DNA from 2 places in the Marinomonas sp. A3A genome. Region 1 is predicted to be linked to the other one. Evidence: predicted binding sites of a transcription regulator. Region 1 holds the regulator's gene; the other holds the start of a gene.
The links. The regulator FNR, encoded in region 1, switches genes on or off when oxygen is low (the NO sensors DNR and NnrR bind a similar motif). The targets are predictions, from matches to a motif close to TTGATNTANATCAA.
Positions count from the first base shown of each region.

Region 2: a site for FNR is predicted at 2,193-2,206, ahead of CYL31_RS11265 (cytochrome-c peroxidase). Genes of this name have one in related genera too.

Region 1 is NZ_CP025532.1:2,304,657-2,309,485, reverse strand. Features, by position in the region: gene tusA (sulfurtransferase TusA) at 1-40, opposite strand, end outside; gene CYL31_RS10730 (alpha/beta family hydrolase) at 56-646, opposite strand; gene hemN (oxygen-independent coproporphyrinogen III oxidase) at 825-2,195, shown strand; gene fnr (fumarate/nitrate reduction transcriptional regulator Fnr) at 2,217-2,978, shown strand; gene CYL31_RS10715 (adenine phosphoribosyltransferase) at 3,003-3,545, shown strand; gene CYL31_RS10710 (YfaZ family outer membrane protein) at 3,618-4,181, opposite strand; gene ttcA (tRNA 2-thiocytidine(32) synthetase TtcA) at 4,192-4,829, opposite strand, start outside.
Region 2 is NZ_CP025532.1:2,416,197-2,421,025, forward strand. Features, by position in the region: gene CYL31_RS11260 (aldo/keto reductase) at 1-739, opposite strand, end outside; gene CYL31_RS11265 (cytochrome-c peroxidase) at 898-2,079, opposite strand; gene minE (cell division topological specificity factor MinE) at 2,254-2,511, opposite strand; gene minD (septum site-determining protein MinD) at 2,513-3,322, opposite strand; gene minC (septum site-determining protein MinC) at 3,384-4,109, opposite strand; gene CYL31_RS11285 (SbcC/MukB-like Walker B domain-containing protein) at 4,438-4,829, opposite strand, start outside.

The DNA of each region.
Region 1 (4,829 bases):
AAAGTAAATCTGTTGCATCAAGTATGGCTTGGTGTTCCATAATATTTCTCTCTATTTAGATGTTCTTTTCTAGCCAGTTTTTAGTGTGAATAGCTAACTCTAAAACGGTGTCTTCTATGTTTTTATTGTATTTTTTTAGTGTTTTAAAGTCATGATCCGCGCCTTCTATCCACAGAATTTCTATATTCTCAGGCAATGATTGCTGACTAACCCAATCATAAGAACCAAGTTGATCTCTGGTACCTTGAATAATTAGGCATGGTGCCTTTAGCTCAGCAAGAAAAGACAGTCGGTGTTTCTCCGGTTTTCCAGCAGGATAAAAAGGAAAACCAAAACACACGACCGCCTTTACCATAGCTAGATTCGTTAGCTGTGTGGCCACTCGCCCCCCCATGGATTTTCCAGCCACAACACAGCTGCTGTTATGTTCAATATACTCAGCATATTCAGGAACAAGGGTGGGGAATTTGGGTGGTGGCCTCTTCTTTCCTGAGCGCTCTTGCTCTTTCATATATGAAAAAGTAACAGGTATAACTGCTTGTTGTCGTTGCTCGGATATGGCTTCACAAAGTTGCTTTAAAAAAGAGTTGCTGTGGCCAGCACCAGCACCGTGTGCAAGATATAAAGGAAGAGAATTCATGCTCATAAATTTCAAAAATACTATTAGACCAGATCCGATGAATGGTTAAAACCTTACTCGATATATTATTGCAGACTCTACAGTAAAAGGTTTTATCTACAGTATGAGAATTCTTGATCTGGGTCAGCAAATGACTTTTCACTAAAGTGTAAACTTCTATTAGAAATTTTAATAGGAACGCATCATGATCTGGGATTCTTCACTTATCGCTAAGTACGATCTATCCGGGCCCCGTTACACTTCTTACCCGACAGCACCGCAATTTGACGCAAGTATTAGTAAAATTGCGCTTATTGATAAAATGTTAATGCCTTCCGAGGCGCCTCTTAGCCTCTATTTTCATATTCCCTTTTGTGCCAACCTTTGTTACTACTGCGCTTGTAATAAAATTGTAACTAAGCAGTACGAAAAAGGGGCCGAGTACGTTGAGTTACTGGGCGAAGAAATGAGATTGCGTAGTCTGATGCTTGACCATTCAAGAGAAGTGACGCAATTGCATTTTGGTGGCGGCACGCCTACTTTTTTGACGGAAGAGTTAATTGACGCGCTGTTTGATAATATCCAGCAGCATTTCAACTTAATCAATGATGGCACGCAGGATTACAGTGTTGAAATTGATCCTCGGGAGATCAGTCTATCTAAATTGAAGCTGTTAACAAAAAAGGGAATTAATCGAATTAGTATTGGTGTGCAGGATTTTGACATCAAGGTTCAAGAAGCTATTCACCGTGTTCAGCCTGTTGAGATGGTAGCCACTCTTGTTGACGATGCTCGAAAATTAGGCATTAGGTCGATTAATTTCGATCTAATTTATGGCTTGCCATACCAGTCTATCGAAGGTTTTAAAAAGACCTTGGAACAAGTGATTCAATTATCTCCTGAGCGTATATCGCTTTTTAACTACGCCCATTTACCTGATAGATTTCGTGCTCAAAGACGAATTTCAGATGAAAGCTTACCTATATCAAGCATGAAGCTTGAGCTATTGAGGATGAGTACAGAATATTTAATCTCTGCTGGTTATGAATATATAGGCATGGATCACTTTGCAAAACCAACAGATAGCCTAGCGATTGCTCAAAAGCAAGGTCAGCTACAGCGCAACTTTCAGGGTTATACAACGCATGCTGGTACCGATTTGGTTGCTTTTGGCGTTTCCGCTATTAGCGATTTAAATGGTGTTTATATTCAGAACCATACAGACTTATCAATTTATAGGAGTAGTATTGAGAAAGGCCAATTGGCAATCGCTAAAGGTTATATTAGTGATCTGGATGATAGAATCCGTCATCAAGTGATAATGACATTAATTTCTCAATTTGAGCTGAATGTTGTTGTTATTGAAAAGAAATACAATATTGATTTCTTTGAGTACTTTTCTGAAGAGATGGAAAGGCTAACTCCCATGGTAAAAGATGGTATGTTAGATATTGACTGTAGTGGAATGCAGACCACTATTAAAGTAACAGAACGCGGTAGATTACTAATTCGCTGTATTTGTATGGTCTTTGATAAATACCTTAATGGCGCCATAAAATACTCAAAAGTTATATAGATCGAGATCAGGGAGATTTACATGTCAATGACACACACACAGTCACGATTCAACAGCACCCTTACTTCGCAGTGTCAAAATTGTAGCCTAAGTGCTCTTTGTCTCCCAATTGCATTGGCTGATGAAGATATTAATAGATTAGATCAGATTATTGAGCGCAAAAAGCCACTTAAAAAAGGTGAGTTTTTGTTTCGCCAAGGCGATACATTTGATTCTGTTTACGCTGTTCGCTCTGGTACTTTAAAAACATTCAACATCACATCAGTTGGCGAAGAGCAAATCACAGGTTTTTATTGTCCTAGTGAATTGGTCGGTTTAAGCGGGATTGATTCAAATGTCTATCCGGTTTCTGCAAAGGCACTGGAAACCACTACAGTGTGTGAGATTCCATTTAGTCACCTTGAAGAGTTATCTTCACAGATTCCTTCTTTGAAACATCAAATATTTAAGGTGATGAGTCGAAAAATATCCGATGATCAACAGATGATGGTTTTGTTGGGGAAAAAAAATGCCGATGAGAAAGTGGCATCTTTCTTATTAAACCTATCTAATCGATTTAAAAAACGTGGCTATTCCGCTAGTTCTTTTCGCCTTTCCATGTCTCGCGGGGAGATTGGTAACTACCTTGGATTAGCAGTTGAAACAGTTAGTCGTGTCATTACACGTTTTCAAAAAAATGAACTAATACATGTTGATGGGAAAGAAATTGAGATTGTTGACTTCCCCGAAATGCAAAAACTCGTGGGGGTTGCGAGTGATTGTGGTAAAATCGCCAATATTTGATTGATATAATGAGGCTCAACTGGAATGCTTTACGACGATTTTTACGTTAAATCACTAATACAAACAATAGAAGACTGGCCAAAACAAGGTATTAGCTTCCGAGATATCACCCCTATTTTCAGTGACCCTAAAGGTATGAGAATGGTCGTTGATGCCTATGTACATCGCTATATCGCAACGGATATCACTCATATAGCCTGTATCGATGCCCGTGGTTTTTTGATTGCAGCGGTTCTGGCTTATGAACTTCAAAAGCCTCTTATCTTAGTGCGTAAAAAAGGTAAGCTTCCAGGAAAGACTATTTCACAAAAATATGCGCTGGAATATGGTGAAGCAGAATTAGAAATCCAAGAGGGAGCTGTAAAAGCGGGCGATGAAGTATTGTTGTTTGATGATCTGATTGCGACTGGCGGCACCCTATTTGCTGCAATCAAGTTATTGACTAGTCAAGGCGCAAATATCAAAGAAGTCGCTGCTATTATAGATTTGCCAGATTTGGGTGGAAGCCAAAAACTAAGAGACAGTGATATACCTGTTTTTAGCCTTTGCGCTTATGATGGCGAGTAAGAATTGAACGAATAATAAAAAAGGTGGCCTCAGCCACCTTTTTTATTATTAAGCGTAAATAATTTACTGCTATTAAAAATCTACTGTTGCGCCAACAGAAAGACCTTTATCGATTTCTTTACGAGAATCGTCTTCAAATACAGTCACTGTTTTACCATAACTAATGAATGCACGAGCGTTACGCATTGTCATATATTCAGCACGGAATTCGTAAGTGTACATGTGGTCAAGATTTGAAATAGCCAGTACTTCCGGCGAGTAATACACAGAGCCATAGATACTCACACGATTTGCTTCAGGTAAGGTGTACCGATACCAGCCACCTAAAGCAAGTGCAACAGATAGGTCATCATTCTTCTCTGAATCTGCATCAATAGCGTATAGTCGAATACCAATCCCTGCTTGAAGTGGGCCACTTGTGTCTGAATCCTCTACCGTTACACCAATATGTCCAGTTGAGGTATTTTCATCATCATTATGAGTAATTCCGCCATTTACGCCGAAAGCCCCCATATTTAAGTTGATATTACCTTTCACTGTGTCGTTTGTTAAACTAACTCCAGCGGATGACGCATTTACGATAGAAGATCCTAAAATGCCGGCGGTTAACAATAGTGCTTTATGTGTTAGGTTCATTTCTATTACCCTATAGTGAAATAATATTTAATCGGTCAAATGCCTCAGGTGACTGCTTCAACCCCTTGAAGTCGAATAACTTTGTGTCTGCCAAATGTGATGGAACAACATTTTGTATAGCAGAGAACATGGTTTCTGTTCTACCCGGAAATTCTTTTTCCCACTTTTGCAACATGTCTTTTACGACCTGTCTTTGTAGGTTTTCTTGAGAGCCACACAAGTTGCAAGGAATGATAGGATATTCCTTCATTACCGCGAAGGATTCAATGTCTTCTTCTTTGCAGTAAGCCAAAGGACGGATAACAATGTGTTTTCCATCATCGCTTAATAACTTTGGCGGCATAGACTTTAATTTACCACCAAAAAACATATTCAAGAATAATGTTTCCAGAATATCATCTCTGTGATGGCCAAGTGCAATTTTAGTCGCTCCAATTTCCTCAGCAAAACCGTACAAGGAGCCACGGCGCAAACGAGAGCATAAACCACAAGTAGTTTTACCCTCTGGCACAATTTCCTTTACGATACTGTAAGTGTCGCGCTCTAAAATGTGAAAATCCACTCCTAGCTCTTCCAGATAAGCAGGTAAAATATGCTCGGGGAAACCAGGTTGCTTTTGATCTAAATTCACAGCAACGATACTGAATT
Region 2 (4,829 bases), 110 kb from region 1:
CCGTTAAAGCACCGGCAGCCAAAGGCGACCATGGCAAATACGCCACATCTTCATGAACACAGTTTTCGACTAGATATGGCCAATCTTTTGTATGCAACAAACTAAATTCGTTTTGAATAGAAGCAACACGTGGCAAATCATGCTTTTCACTGAGACGAATAAATTCATTAATCCCCCAAGTCGTATCGTCAGACAAACCAAAATGACGAATCTTACCGGCCTTAATACACGCATCCAAACCTTGAAGAATATCTAGAATTTGAGCAGACTGCTCATCACGGTCAACATCCGTAAAACTAATCACACCTGGAAAATGTTTTGCAAAATGCGGCGTAGAACGATTTGGCCAATGAAGCTGATAAAGATCAATATAGTCTGTCTGCAAACGCTTTAAAGAAGCATCCACCGCTTCAATCACTGTTTTGCCAGAAATATTACTGCCGTCGCGAACGTATTTCATACCAGGACCAGCAATTTTAGTAGCAAGAATAAACTCTTTACGACGAGATGGGTTACGAGAAAGCCAATCACCAATAATAGTTTCTGTTTTGCCATAAGACTCAGCAGTTGGCGGGATAGAATACATTTCAGCCGTATCAATAAAATTCACACCATTTGCTAAGGCGTATTCAATTTGAACATCAGCATCAGCTTGGTTGTTTTGAGTCCCCCAAGTCATAGTACCCAAACACACTCGAGAAACTTCTAAGCCAGTTCGGCCAAGTGGAACATATTTCATTGTATTAACCTTTTAAATTCAAGCGACACATACAAGATGCGAAAGAAAATAACCAAACAATCAATGTAATAAATTTTTCCTCCACTAGCCAGTTTTATCAATGAAAACAATAAGGAGTTAATTTAAGCTACTAACGAAGACCTCAGCAACAAAGATTTCTATTTATCAAGCAATGACTCATATCGCTGGTCCGTTAATGTCTTCAAAAAAGCAACAATGGCGTCCACCCTTTGATCTGGCAATGCAGGGCCTTTTTGTAAATTCACCAAGTCTATATTTTCCGCTACTTCTGGCTCAGCCCAAGGCTTGCCTGTTTCAGGGTTTATCGTACGCTGAGGGTTGTTGTACTTATCATAAAAAAGCACAACAGTTCGAAGATCTTTAAAAACACCGTTATGCATATATGGCCCAGTCACTGCAACATTACGCAAAGACGGCACTTTAAATTTACCTGCTTGCTTAGGATCATCTATAGACGGATTATCCAACAATCCAAGATCTTTTTTATTGCCATTATAGGCCATCAAATCAGCATTAGCTGGAACACCAATATTACGATATTCGTAATTAGTAAATGTTTCTTGAGCATTAAGCGGTGACGTATTTAGTTGATGACATGCATTACAGTTAGTAAATTGCTGAGAGAAAAATAAGGTCTTACCCAACTCCTCTTGCTGAGTTAGTTTTATTTCGCCACGCAAAGCACGATCGTATCTAGAGTCGAAAGGCATAAACATAGCCGTTTTTTCAAACGTCGCAATTGAATCAGTAATCGCCGCATACCCCTTTATAGGGTCATTTAAAATATCTTGCCCATAAATTGAGTTAAACAAGCCTTCATAGCGCGCATTTTCTTTTACTCGACTAACAACCGCTGCACCGTCAGGCATAGCCATTTCTAAAGGATTAACAAAAGGCCCTTCGGCCTGTTGAGCCAAACCAGAAGCGCGACCATCTAAAAACTGGCCACCACGATACTCGCCATTAGCCATACGATGAAAAGTCGGCGCGAAGGCGGCGTAAGCAGCTGTTGGCGTATTACGACTACCCATGGACACTCGATCACTTCCCAATGAAACAGCACCAAATAATGCATCTGACCTTTTATCAACAAAGCCATTGGCTATATCGTGGCAAGTTCCACAAGACTGATTGCGCTCTTTAGATAAATTGGTATCAAAAAACAACTGCGCACCCAGCATCGCCTTAGGATCTTTCATTGCAATAGGGAGCTCAGGAGATGATTTTGTAGACTTTATTTGTGAAACGGCTTGCTTAGGCTCACTACAAGCAGAAAGAAGCACAGAAACAGCCATCACACCTAGAGAAAAACGCAGCATGTTATCTTACTCTAACAATCAAAAATGAATGGCACGAATCATACACCCATGAAAACGTGAGTAAAACAATGACACCCAAACTCCGTCAATTAGATATAAAAAAAGCACCAAACAAGACATATATCAATTGTCTCATTTAGTGCTTTCCTATCGATACGATCACTTACTTCGAAGCTAGTTTTGCTCTGGCAAGGTCACATTCAACTCTAATATTGAGCAATCATCAGTATTATCCAGCTGGATCTGCACATCTTCACTGCCGATATTCACATACTTACGAATAACATCGATGATTTCTTGCTGCATCTGTGGCAAATAATCCGGCTGATGGCGCTTACTGCGCTCATGAGCAACGATAATTTGCAATCGATCCTTGGCAACAGAAGCGGAGCTAGGCGCGCTTTTGCTTTTAAAATAGTCAAAAATTCCCACTCTAACCCCCTAATAAACGCTTGATAAAGCCTTTCTTCTGAACTTCTAAAAAGCGTAAAGGACGCTCTTCACCCATCAAACGATCAACGGCATCCATATAGGCTAAACCAGCTTCTGAAGCTGTATCCAAAATAACTGGCGTACCTTGGTTCGAAGCTTTCAATACCGCCTCAGACTCAGGAATAACACCAAGCAATGGAATTGCCAAGATATCCTCAACATCGGACACACTTAACATTTCACCCAATGCAACACGCCCAGGATGATAACGAGTTAAAAGAAGGTGCTCCTCAATCGGCGCTTTACCATCCTCAGCTCGTTTAGACTTACTTTGCAGGATCCCCAAAATACGATCTGAATCACGTACAGAAGAAACTTCTGGGTTAGTCACAACAATTGCAGCATCAGCAAAGTACAACGCCATCTGAGCGCCCTTTTCAATACCTGCAGGCGAATCACATATAATGTATTCAAATTCCTTAGCAAGCTCTTCAAGAACTTCCTGAACGCCTTCTATAGTCAACGCATCTTTGTCGCGCGTCTGAGAAGCCGGCAAAATAAACAAATCTTTCGTGCGCTTATCTTTAATCAACGCCTGAGATAGCGTTGCCTCTTTGTTTATGACATTTACAAAGTCATAAACCACTCGACGCTCACAACCCATAATCAAGTCTAGATTACGTAAGCCCACATCGAAATCGATAATAACCGTCTTATGTCCCTTTAACGCAATACCAGTCCCAATAGCAGCACTGGATGTTGTCTTTCCGACGCCACCCTTGCCTGAGGTGACTACTATAATTTTTGCCAATGCTTTATCCCCCGATAACCTCAAATGAGTTTATCTATACAGTAAAAATGAATAATAAATCTTAAAGCGGTACGATTTCTAAGCTATCGTCAACTAATAACACTTGCGCGCTGTCTTTCCAAACGATATTTCGCAGCGCATCACTCAACATAAAATTACCAGCAATAGAAACCAGCTCGGCCTCCATGCTTTTACAAAAAATTCGCGCCTCCACATCACCTTTAACACCCGCTAAAGCGCGACCTCGTAAAGCTCCATAAACGTGGATATTGCCATCCGCTAGCACTTCCGCACCAGCACTGACCTGATTAAGAATAATTAAATCCCCTTCTGCATAAACTTGCTGCCCAGAGCGAATCGGTTTAGTAATAACTTTCGTAGCCTGAGGCACCAATCGCTCCTCAACCACAGTCCTCACAACGACATCAGGGCTCGCCTCTTCTTTTACTGCAGGAGACATATTAATAGGTCTTGCTTTACTTGCCGGCAAAAGAGGAATAGTCACTGAAGCATTCCACACAGGCAACGCATCAGGATCACAACGCCAGCCAATCACACCAAGACCAAGAGCGCTCACCGATTGAATCAACACTTCAAATTCTTCTAACCTAATACCACGTTTCATTTTCGAAATATCAATAATGATCGGGGCTTGATTAAAGAAATGCGGAACCTGATCAATCTTCTCTTTTAAATGAAACACAATGTCATCTAATGAAAAGGTTTGAATTTCTAATAAAACCGTCGTAACGACACTTCCTTTAAGTCGGAAGCCTGAGTCTGTCATGCAAACTGTCCTTTTTTAATAACTTAAATGGCCTTAAATGTTGAAAAGCCGCACTGAACTTTCACTATCAGCGTTAAAAATCTATTCTATCAAGCTGAATGATTAAAGAAAGCCACCACTACAATGTCTTTACATTCACAAAAAAACTCATACTGCTCTCTTGTAGTGCTAAGAATAACGCAAAATGAGCAATAATGAACGCAAGATTAAGCATTTGATTTAATTAATATTTTACAACTTACTTACATACTTGTTCCCATAAATCTGGGGAAAACTTTTGCACCATTTTATGCACCATGAACAGCCAACAAATAAGCAAATAAATACATCACTCCTCAGTCGAATGCACAGCAAATTCAGCCGAAAGGCGACTTACCCCCAAACCACTCTGTTTAGTCAGCTTAATTTGCACAGGAATACGTTCTTTCAAAGCACTAATATGGCTAATAATACCTATGGTTTTGCCAGATGAATGCAAGTTATCCAAGGCATCTAATGCAGACTCCAATGTCTCACTATCCAAGGTGCCAAAACCTTCGTCCAAGAACAAGGAATCAATACTGGTCTTATGAGACACCAAATCAGACAAAGCCAAGGCCAACGCCAAACTCACTAGGAAAGATTCGCCACCTGAGAGAGTTTTCGTATCGCGCGACGCATTCGCTTGCCAAGTATCAACCACAAGCAAAGACAAAGCATCTTCGTTACGCATTAATTGAT